3 regions of the Yinghuangia sp. YIM S09857 genome follow, and region 3 is predicted to be linked to each of the others. Evidence: riboswitches for the same ligand, from Rfam matches in the RefSeq annotation. Region 3 holds a riboswitch; each other region holds the start of a gene.
The links. A riboswitch is a leader RNA that binds a small molecule or an ion and turns the genes downstream of it on or off. The one in region 3 is predicted to bind cobalamin.
Positions count from the first base shown of each region.

Region 1: another riboswitch for cobalamin. It lies ahead of ACRX5S_RS02175 (putative cobaltochelatase); the one in region 3 lies ahead of ACRX5S_RS02910 (ABC transporter substrate-binding protein).
Region 2: another riboswitch for cobalamin. It lies ahead of ACRX5S_RS10765 (ribonucleoside-diphosphate reductase subunit alpha); the one in region 3 lies ahead of ACRX5S_RS02910 (ABC transporter substrate-binding protein).

Region 1 covers NZ_JBPKBH010000001.1:500,507-503,778, reverse strand. Annotated here, with positions in the region: gene ACRX5S_RS02175 (putative cobaltochelatase) at 1-2,009, opposite strand, end outside; cobalamin riboswitch at 2,129-2,252, opposite strand; gene ACRX5S_RS02170 (alpha/beta hydrolase) at 2,331-3,272, shown strand, end outside.
Region 2 covers NZ_JBPKBH010000004.1:421,791-425,062, reverse strand. Annotated here, with positions in the region: gene ACRX5S_RS10765 (ribonucleoside-diphosphate reductase subunit alpha) at 1-1,670, opposite strand, end outside; cobalamin riboswitch at 1,736-2,001, opposite strand; gene ACRX5S_RS10760 (M24 family metallopeptidase) at 2,271-3,272, shown strand, end outside.
Region 3 covers NZ_JBPKBH010000001.1:681,828-685,099, forward strand. Annotated here, with positions in the region: gene ACRX5S_RS02910 (ABC transporter substrate-binding protein) at 1-1,277, opposite strand, end outside; cobalamin riboswitch at 1,386-1,630, opposite strand; gene ACRX5S_RS02915 (LLM class flavin-dependent oxidoreductase) at 2,070-3,086, shown strand.

The DNA of each region.
Region 1 (3,272 bases), 180 kb from region 3:
AGGCGCACCGGGCCGCTCTCGCAGTCGACCACCACCGACGCCGTGCCCGACGCGGCCAACAACCCGGCGGCGCGCCGCGCTTCGCCGAGCGCGTCGCGGCCGTGCGTCGCGCGCCCGTCCGTCACCACGACGACAAGCGGACGTCTCCGGGGGTCGCGCAAGCGCTCGACGCGCAACGCCTCGTGCGCGCGCAGCAGCCCGGCCGCGAGCGGCGTACGCCCGCCCGTCGGCAGCGCGGCCAGCCGCGCCGCGCCCGCCTCGACCGACGACGTGGGCGGCAACGCGAGTTCGGCGCCGGATCCCCGGAAGGTCACCAGCCCCACCTTGTCGCGCCGCTGGTACGCGTCCAGCAACAGTGAGAGCACCGCACCCTTTACTGCGCGCATGCGCGCGCGGGCGGCCATCGAGCCGGACGCGTCCACGACGAAGAGCACGAGATTGCCTTCACGGCCCTCGCGGACCGCCTCGCGCAGGTCGTCGCGCCGCACGACGAGCCCCGGGCCGCGTCGCCCGCGCGCGATCTGGTGCGGCGCGGCGGCGCGTACGGTGCCCGCCAGGTGCAGGTGCCCCGCGCGGGCCCCCGTTGGCCGGCGCTCCCTGGTCGTACGGCCGGTCCCGGTCTCGGCGCGCGACCGCCGGCCCGCCGCGCCGTGGCCGAGGCCGGGCACGGCGATGAGCCGGGCACGGTAGGGCTCGGCCGCGGCTACGGCCGGCTGCTCGGCGGCGGCTGCGGATTCCGGGGCGGAGCGCGGGTGTTCGGTTGGCGGTGGTGTCACGTCGAGCGGGGCCGTGGAGGTGGCGTCCGCGCCTGCGCCGGAATCAGGCCGCGGGGCCGGCGGCGCTCCCCCGCCCCCCGGCCCCCCGTCGGGACCCGGTCCGTCGGGCCCGCCGTCCGGGTCGGGGTCGGGATCGGGGTCGGGGTCGGTGTCCGGATTCCGGCCCGCATCGGCGTCCGGCCCAGGGCCGTCGCCCGGCCTGTCCGACCCCTCAACCTCCCCCGGCTCCTCCGACAGCGCCTCGTCCAACCTGTCCTCGTCAAGACCCGGCGCGTCGAAGGGATTTCGGCGCCGCCGGTGCGGCAGTGCCAGCCGCGCCGCCTGCCGGACGTCACCTGCCCCGACCTCCGTACGCCCGTCCCACGCGGCCAGCGCCATCGCCGTCCGGGCCGTGACCAGGTCGGCTCGCAGCCCGTCGACCTCGAAGGCCGCGCACACGCGCGCGATCCGCTCAAGTTCCGCGTCCGGCAACACGACGTCCGGCAGCAGCGCCCGCGCGCTCCTGATGCGCTCCGCGAGCGCCGCGTCTTCGTGCTCCCATCCGCGTGCGAAACCCTCCGGGTCGGCCTCGTACCGCAGCCTGCGCCGCACCACCTCGGCCCGTTCGCGCGGCTCGCGGCTCGCGGCGACCTCCACCGTGAGACCGAAGCGGTCGAGCAACTGCGGCCGCAGTTCCCCCTCTTCCGGGTTCATCGTGCCGACGAGGATGAACCGCGCGGCGTGCCGCACCGAGACGCCCTCGCGCTCCACATGCGCGGTGCCCATCGCCGCCGCGTCGAGGAGCAGGTCCACCAGGTGGTCGTGCAGCAGGTTGACCTCGTCCACGTACAGCAGCCCCCGGTGGGCTGCGGCGAGCAGTCCTGGTTCGTACGCCTTGACTCCCTCGGCCAGCGCGCGCTCCAGGTCGAGGGATCCGACGAGGCGGTCCTCGGAGGCGCCGACCGGGAGTTCGACCAGTCGGGCCCGGCGCACCTCGCCCGGCCCGTCCTGGTCGTGCGGGCCGTCGGGGCAGGCGGTGTCGGGGGCCGCGGGGTCGCAGGCGAAGCGGCAGCCGGACACCGTGGCGGTGTCCGGTAGCAGCGCCGCGAGCGCCCGTACGACGGTCGACTTCGCGGTCCCCTTCTCCCCGCGCACCAGCACGCCGCCGACGCCGGGCGACACGGCGTTGAGCAGGAGGGCGAGGCGCAGGTCGGCGAGTCCGACGACGGCGGAGAACGGGTACCCGGCGGTCACCGGCGAACCGCCAGGCTCCGGGAACGGCACGGTATGCGCGGCGACATGGGCTGTCGGCCTCCCTCGGGTGTCCACGCCCTGGTAGGTGGCGGGCCCGCGGCACGGGCCCGGACAGCCGGAAGTGTCTGGCTCCCGGAGGGCTCATGCCCCGCACGCGGACGCGTCGAACGAGTCGGCGCGCCGGTCGGGCCTGGCCTTCCGGTCACAGTGGCGGGACCGCTCCGGTGTCGCACCGGATTCCTTCCCTGCTGTCGGGCGACAGCCTCTCACACGCCCCCGCGCCTGATCCGACCCCGCCCGCCGCGATGGCAGACTGCCCCCATGGAAGACCCCGGCCTCGTCCCCGACTACGCTCCCGACGTCCTCGGCGCCCCCTACGAGAGCGCGACGCTCCGCCTCCGCGACGACGCCGAAGGCGAGGCCGTCGCGACCCTGGTCCGGCGGCGCGCGGACGTTCCGACCCGGCGCGCGGTGCTGTACGTCCACGGGTTCAACGACTACTTCTTCCAGACCCACCTGGCCGACCGGTTCACCGCGCTCGGCTTCGACTTCTACGCCCTCGACCTGCGCTCGTACGGCCGCTCGATCCGCCCGCACCGCCGCACCAACTACATCGACGACCTCGGCCGCTACGCCGAGGAACTGGACCTGGCCGCGCAGATCGTGCGCGACACCGAGGGCCACGACACGCTGCTGGTGAACGGCCATTCGACCGGCGGCCTGATCGCGGCCCTGTGGGCGCACCACCGCGCCGGGCGCGGGATTGTCGACGGGCTGTTCCTGAACAGCGCGTTCCTCGACCTGAACGCCCCGCTCGTGGCGCGGACCGTGGGCGTGCGCGCCGTGCACGCGGCGCGCCACTACGTCTCGCAGCGCCCCCTGCCCGGCGGTCTCGGCGGCGGCTACGGCCAGAGCCTGCACGCCGGGCACCACGGCGAGTGGGAGTTCGACCCGACGTGGAAGGCCATCGAGGGCATCGCGCCGTACGCGGGCTGGGTGGCCGCCGTGCACCGCGGCCACCGCGCCGTCGCGCGCGGACTCGCCGTCGACTGCCCGGTGTTGGCGATGTCGTCGACCGCCAGCGTGGACGGGCGCGTGTGGCACGAAGGGCTGCACACCGCCGACGCGGTGTTGAACGCGGACCGCATCGCGCTGCTGGCGCCGCGCATCGGGCCGCACGTCACCATCGTGCGCGTGCCCGGCGGCATGCACGATCTGACGCTCTCGGGCCCCGAGGTGCGCGCCCGAGTGTTCGACGAACTG
Region 2 (3,272 bases), on a different contig from region 3:
GTACTGGTGAAGTAGATCTCCTTGCCGCGCAAGACGCCGCCGTCGGTCTCCAGCAGTCCGCGAATCAGCGCCATGGCCTGGGACTTGGGGAGGTGGGCGAAGCGCCGCGCGATGCGCTTGCGCCGGTTGCCGTCGTAGATGTCCTCGCGGGTGAACGGCAGGGTCGCGGGACCGGCGCCGAGCACGCGGCCGGTGACCAGGTCACGCGTGACGCCGCGCCCGGCGGCCCAGCGGACCTGGGCGTACGTCGTCCCTCGTGCGGTCTCCCAATAGTGGATGTCGCGTTCGGCGAGGTAGTCGCGGACGAACTGGAGGTGGGTGTCCTTGTCGGGGTTCCCCGAGACGCCCCATTCGCGGCCGTCGGCGGCGAGGTGTCCGTCGCCGAGCAGGATTCCGTACAGGCGGGCGTCGTCGTCGGTCAGGCCCTCGACCGGCACGGTCTCCGTCGGGATGACCTGCGCGACGAAGTCACCCTTTTGCAGGTGCCCGGCCTCGGTCCAGGCGGCGCGCACCGTGCCCTTCTGCAACTGGCGCATCGTCCGCGCCGGCGTGGTCTCCATGGGTACGCCGGTGACCGCGTAGAAGGGGTGGCCCGCCGTCACGTCCAGCGGCGCGATGCCGTGCTTGACGTCCACCCGCACCATCGGGTCGCGCTGGAGGTACGCGAACTTGCCTTCCACCGCGCGGTATTCGCCGGAGATGCCGAGCACCAGATCGCCGATCTGCACGTCGCCGATGGCCTTGGGGCCGTCGGCGGTGAACACCGGCGTCTCGGGGGCGAAGCACTGGTTGACCGCTTGGACCGAGGCGTCGAGGGTGTTGAGCCAGGGGACGATGCCGTTGGAGTGGCCGTTGGTGCCGCGGATGAGGGCGCCTCGGGAGCGGATGCGGGACCAGGCGACGCCGATGCCGCCGGCGAACTTGGAGAGGCGGGCGATGCGGCCGTACATGTCGTAGATGGACTCGATGTTGTCCTGCGGGGAGTCGAGCAGGTAGCAGGAGGACATCTGGGTGTGGCGCGTGCCGGAGTTGAAGAGGGTCGGGGAGCTGGGCAGGTAGGCGAGGGAGGACATGAGGCGGTAGAAGCCGACGGCCTCGGGGGCGGTCTTGGCGAGGCCGCAGGCTACGCGCATCAGGAAATGCTGCGGGGTCTCGACGACGGCGCGGTTGACGGGGTGACGCAGGAGGTAGCGGTCGTAGACGGTTCGCAGGCCGAAGTACTCGAAGCGGCGGTCGGCGGACGGGTCTACGGCGGCGTCGAGTTCCGCTGCGTGTGCGGCGACGAAGGCGGCGGTCTCGTCGCCGACGAGGCCTTCGGTGTGGCCGAGGGCGATGCCGGAGCTGAAGCCGGCGATGCCGTGGGTGCGGACCTCGGCGTCGATGGTGCGGGCCAGGAGGCGGGCGGCGAGGCGGGAGTACTCGGGTTCCTCGGCGATGAGTTCGGCCGCGGTGCGGACGACGAGGGCGTCGCGTTCGGCGTCCGTGGCTCCGGTGTGGAGTCCGGCGAGGGCCCGGGTGGCGACGCGCCGCGGGTCGACGTCGTGGAGGTCGTCGGCGAGGGCCTCGACGACGGCGACGGTGGCGGCGAGGGCGGCGGCAGGGTCCGCCGGGGATGCCGACAAACCGGTTGATACCGGGTGGTTCTGGGCGCGCGGAATCGCGCTGTCCATGACGGTCACGGGCTCTCTCCTCGCGAGCTCGAAATGCGGTGACCACCGTGCGCCGCCTGACAGGGGGCGGGCACGGGCGGCGAGCAGGTCTTCGGACTCGCGGGCATGCCGGGCACCGGCACACCACGGGTGTGCCGGAGCGCGGAGTTCCTAGTGGCCGTCGCTTCCCCCGGCCGGGGCCGGAGTGCTTGGTGACGGCGGTCGTTCCCGCTCACCGCTGCGGGGGCAGTCCCGGCTTGGCGTACGCGCGCCGCGACGTGTCGCGAGTGCTCGCACCCGGGTTCCCTCTTCAAAGGATCAATGCCGCATGACACGACATCAGCACCTTTTCGCCACCTGCCCCGACAGCGCGGAGCAGGTGAACTCGCTGCGAGCAGGAGCATATATGTAGTGGGTACCCCCGACGCGAACCACCAGTGGTTGTGTTCGGCGTGTCGCGCGGCACGCGTCGCGGCGCGAGGGGTTCCGTCCCGCCCGGGAGCCAGGTATGTTACCCCGGGTAACACCTTCTGTCCGGACCTCCGCCTGGGCCGCTCGCCGCGTGCTCGCGCGCTTCGCGCCCCGTTCCCGCACGGTTCACCTCTCCGAAAGGCGGTCGGCATGGCGACCCCGCTTACGGACCCACCCATCGGCTCGACCGGCCCGGTCGGCAGGGGCGGTTCGGCTCCTTCGGCCGGATCGGCCGGATCGGCCGGCAAGGCTTCTGCGGCCGCCTCGGGCGGACCCGTCGGCGCGTCCGGCATGACCGGTGCCGACCTCGACGGCTTCCGCGTCGCGCAACGCCTGGCCTACGACTGCGCGGAGGCGGTCGCGGCGCGCCTGCGCCCCGGCACGACCGAGCGCGAAGCCACCGCGATGATGCGGCAGTGGCTCGTCGAACACGGCGTACGCGACTGGCTGCACCTGCCGTTCGCGTGGTTCGGCGACCGCACCGCGTTCACCGGCTTCAAGGTCCCGCACCAGTTCTTCGCGACCAACCGGCGGCTCGCCGAGGGCATGCCGTTCATCCTCGACGTGGCCCCGGTGTTCGACGGCTGCACGGCCGACATCGGGTACACGACGTCGCTCGGCCCGAACCCCGTCGTGGACCGCCTCCTCGACGACCTCGCGGCGCACCGCGCGTTCATCCTCGAAGCCGTGCAGGCCGGTCGGACGCTGCGTCAGATCTATTTGGACGTCGACGCCCTGATGGCCCGCCAGGGCTACGAGAACCGGCATCGCGCCTACCCGTTCGGGGTCATCGCGCACCGTGTGGACAAGGTCTCCGACGCCCGACTGCGGCCGCACGCCTTCGGGTTCGGCATGCGCGCGCTGCGCGGCCTGCTGCACGACGGACTGCGCGGCCACCGCGAGGGCTGGTCGCCGCTGTGGAACCACCGCAGACTGTCCGACCATCCGGCGACCCCCGGCCTGTGGGCGGTCGAGCCGCACGTCGGATTCCGGGGCGTGGGAGCGAAGTTCGAGGAGTTGCTGGTCGTCGAGGACGACGGGCACGCGTACTGGCTGGACGACGACCTCCCACACGTGCACCGCTGGGCCGACCGCGGAATCCAGGGCACGGCGGCCACCGGATCCGCGCCCGGGTTCCCGGGGGTCACCGCC
Region 3 (3,272 bases):
GAGTCCTCGGCGTTCACGATCCGGAGGTCGAAACCGGCCTTCGCGACCTGGGACTTGATGACGACGGCCAAGGCGTTCGTCTCCGGGCCCTGCGCCTGCGTGACGAAGCGGACCGTCAGGCGCTTGCCGTCCCGGCTCCGGATCCCGTCGCCGCCCTTGAGCCAACCGGCCTCGTCCAGAAGGCGGTTCGCCTCGACGATGTCCGTGCGCTGGGTGGGGACCGCGTACGGGTAGCCCTCGGGGTAGAGCCCGGTCGCGGTGGCGAACGAGCCCTCGGCGACGTCCTCGCCCAACTCGCGGTAGTCGATGGCCCGCGCGAACGCACGCCGCACCCGCGCGTCGTCGAACGGCGCGGCCGTGAGGTTCATGTCGATCAGCAGCGCCTGGAGCGCCTTGGGCGAGGTCTTGAGCGCCGCGTCGGTACGCCCGGCGAGTGTGAGGCCGGCGTCCGGCGAGGGGTAGAAGGCGAGTTGGGCTTCGCCCGACTGCACACCCGCGATGCGGGCCTGCTCGTCGGGGACCACCTTGACCGTCACGGCCGGGAGTTTGGGCCTGCCGGCCCAGTACTTGTCGTACCGCGTCAGTCCGAGGAGGTCGGGACTCCACGAGGTAATCGCGTAAGGGCCGGTGAACGCACCCGAGTTCACGATCTTCGCGGAGTTCCCGCCCGCGGCCTCGACCGCCTCGGTGTCGTAGATCTGCAACGACGTGTCGCGAGCGGCGAGCGCGGCGGGCACGGCGGCGTTGGGGGCGGGCGTGGTGAGGACCAGGTCGAGCGGCCCGGTGGCGCGTACGGCCGTGCCCTCGGCCAGGTAGGTGCGTACCGCCTTCGACTTGGCGATCTGGCGGGTGAGCGCCGCGTCGACGGCGGCGGCGTCGACGGGCTTGCCGTTCTGGAAGGTCAGACCGGGACGCAGCGTGATCCGCCATTCGGTGGGCGAAGTCTGGACCACGGATTGCGCGAGCCACGGCCGGACGACGCCGTCCTCGCCCGCCTCCATCAGGTTCTCCGCGACGCCCCAGTCGAACAGCCAGTTGGTCCCGGTGCCGACGGGGTCGAGGCCGGCGATCGGGTAGGAGTTGTAGATCGTCAGCGGCTTCTCGGCGGCGCCCCCGGGCGGCTTCGCCGCGGGATCGTCACCGCCGCCGCACCCGGTGGCCAGCACGGCCAGCGCGGCGGCGGAGGCCGCGGCCAAGCGTGTGCGGCGGGCCGCCGCGGACATTCGGCGGCGCACGCGGCCGCCGAACGCGGACGCGGGTCTGTCGGGGGATGCCATGGCGCTCTCCTTCGCGAGTTCCGGGCACCGGAACCGGAGAGCAAGCGAGCGCACGGCCGAACGGCCTCCGCACGACCCGCCCTCGGGGCCCGGCTGGAACCGCACGCATGCCGCGTACGGGCGTCGGCAGGTCTTCGGACTCGCGGGCCCCCGGGCACATCGCCTCGTCCCCCGAACGAGGCATCAGGCCCGGACCTACTGGCCGTCGCTTCCCGGACCACGTGCGGTCCAGTGCTCATGACGGCGGTCGTTCCCGCTCACCGCTGCGGGGCAGTCCCGGATTCCCACCGGGTTCCCTCTTGCGACGCCCTCCCGCACAAGGCGAAGGGCGAACCGATGCGCCCACCACGGTAGCGGCCCGGATCCCGCGAACGGCACGCGGGGCGCGTGGCACCCTGCTCGCGGACGGCGGGCCGTGCGGGTGACACACGCGCGGACCGGGCGGCGGAACACTGAAGCGGAATCGACCACGTCCAGTCCGCGCCATGACCGCGGACAGCCGGCACGAACCACGTATCCGGGCCGTCCGCGATACAGGAGACTCCCCACCCGACTCGACGGATCGCAGGCGCGCACGGCTTCCTGAATGGGCAGGAGGACAAAGGGGTCTTGTCACCTTCTCCGGGCCCGCCTCGCGCACGACAGCTGTGCCGCCACACCGGGGGCTTGTGGCGGACGTCCGGTGAGTGGTCGGTACGCTCTCGCATCCACGGTCCGTTTCCGCCCATCCCCGTGCCGTCTTCCGCTGCGCCGCGTGGCACTGTTCCTCGCGCCACGATCCTGGGAACGCCTATGCACCACCGGCCCCACGGCCTGCCCCGCCTTGGTTGGATCACTCACGTCTCGGCGGACGCCCCAACGCGGCAGGTCTACCGGGAGACCATTGAACTCGCGGTCGCAGCAGAGGAGTTCGGGTTCCACAGCTTCTGGGTGGCGCAGCATCACTTCGGTGCGCAGGGTGGTTTGCTGCCGGCGCCGCTGGTGCTCCTCGCTGCCGTCGCGGAGCACACGAGTCGCATCCGTCTGGGCACCGCCGTCGTTGTCGGCCCTGCCGAGAGCGCCCTTCGGCTCGCCGAAGATGCCGCCGTGGTCGACGCGTTGAGCGGTGGCCGCCTCGAACTCGGCATCGGGGCGGGGGCCGACGCGGTGGCCTCCCGCGCGTTCGCGCTCGACCACGATCGCCGCCACCAAGTGCTGGACAATCTGCTCCCCGTGCTCCTCGACGCCCTCGACGGCCGCGAGCTCGCCGGCGGCGCACGTCTGTCACCTCCCGCACCGGGACTGTCCGGGCGCGTCTGGCTGGGCACCGGCTCCGCGGCCGGCGTGGAGCGTGCGGCGCGTCTCGGGCTCGGGATCATGTACGGGCGCCGCGGGCCGGGTCCCGAAGGCCCGCACAAACAGGACGCCGAATACGCGCGGCTCGCCGACAACTACCGCGCCACCATGGAACGGACCAGTCACGTGCCGCGAATAGCCGTGTCGCGCCCGGTGTTTCCGTCCGAGTCGGACGACAGCGCCCGTGACGTCCTCGTACCGCGTTTGCGGGGCTGGGTCGAGGAGGGCATCCGCACCGGTCGCTACCCGCAGGGCTTCGATGCGGAGGGGTATTTGGACGCCGGGGCGTTCGCGTACGGCGCTCCCGACCGTGTCGCCGCCGTCCTGGCTCGCGACCCGGGGCTCCCCGGTGCGACGGATCTGCTGTGCCACACCCAACCGGTCCGGCTCGGCTTGCGTGAGGTTCTGCCTGCCCTGAAGTTGATCGCCCGTCAGGTCGCCCGTCAGGTCGCCCGTGCGGGCGCACGCGCCTGACGACTGCGTGGCGCACCAGGAGGTGAAGACGCACACCTGACGGTTGCGGCGCCCGCGCGGAGCCGGGGGCCGCGGAGCCCTGCGTCCCGCCGACCCGGCAGGCGCACGTCATCACGCCCGGCCATCCAGGCCGCGCGGGCCGTGACCTCCGCCCAGCCCGCCTCGCGCTCCCGTGGCAAACTTCGC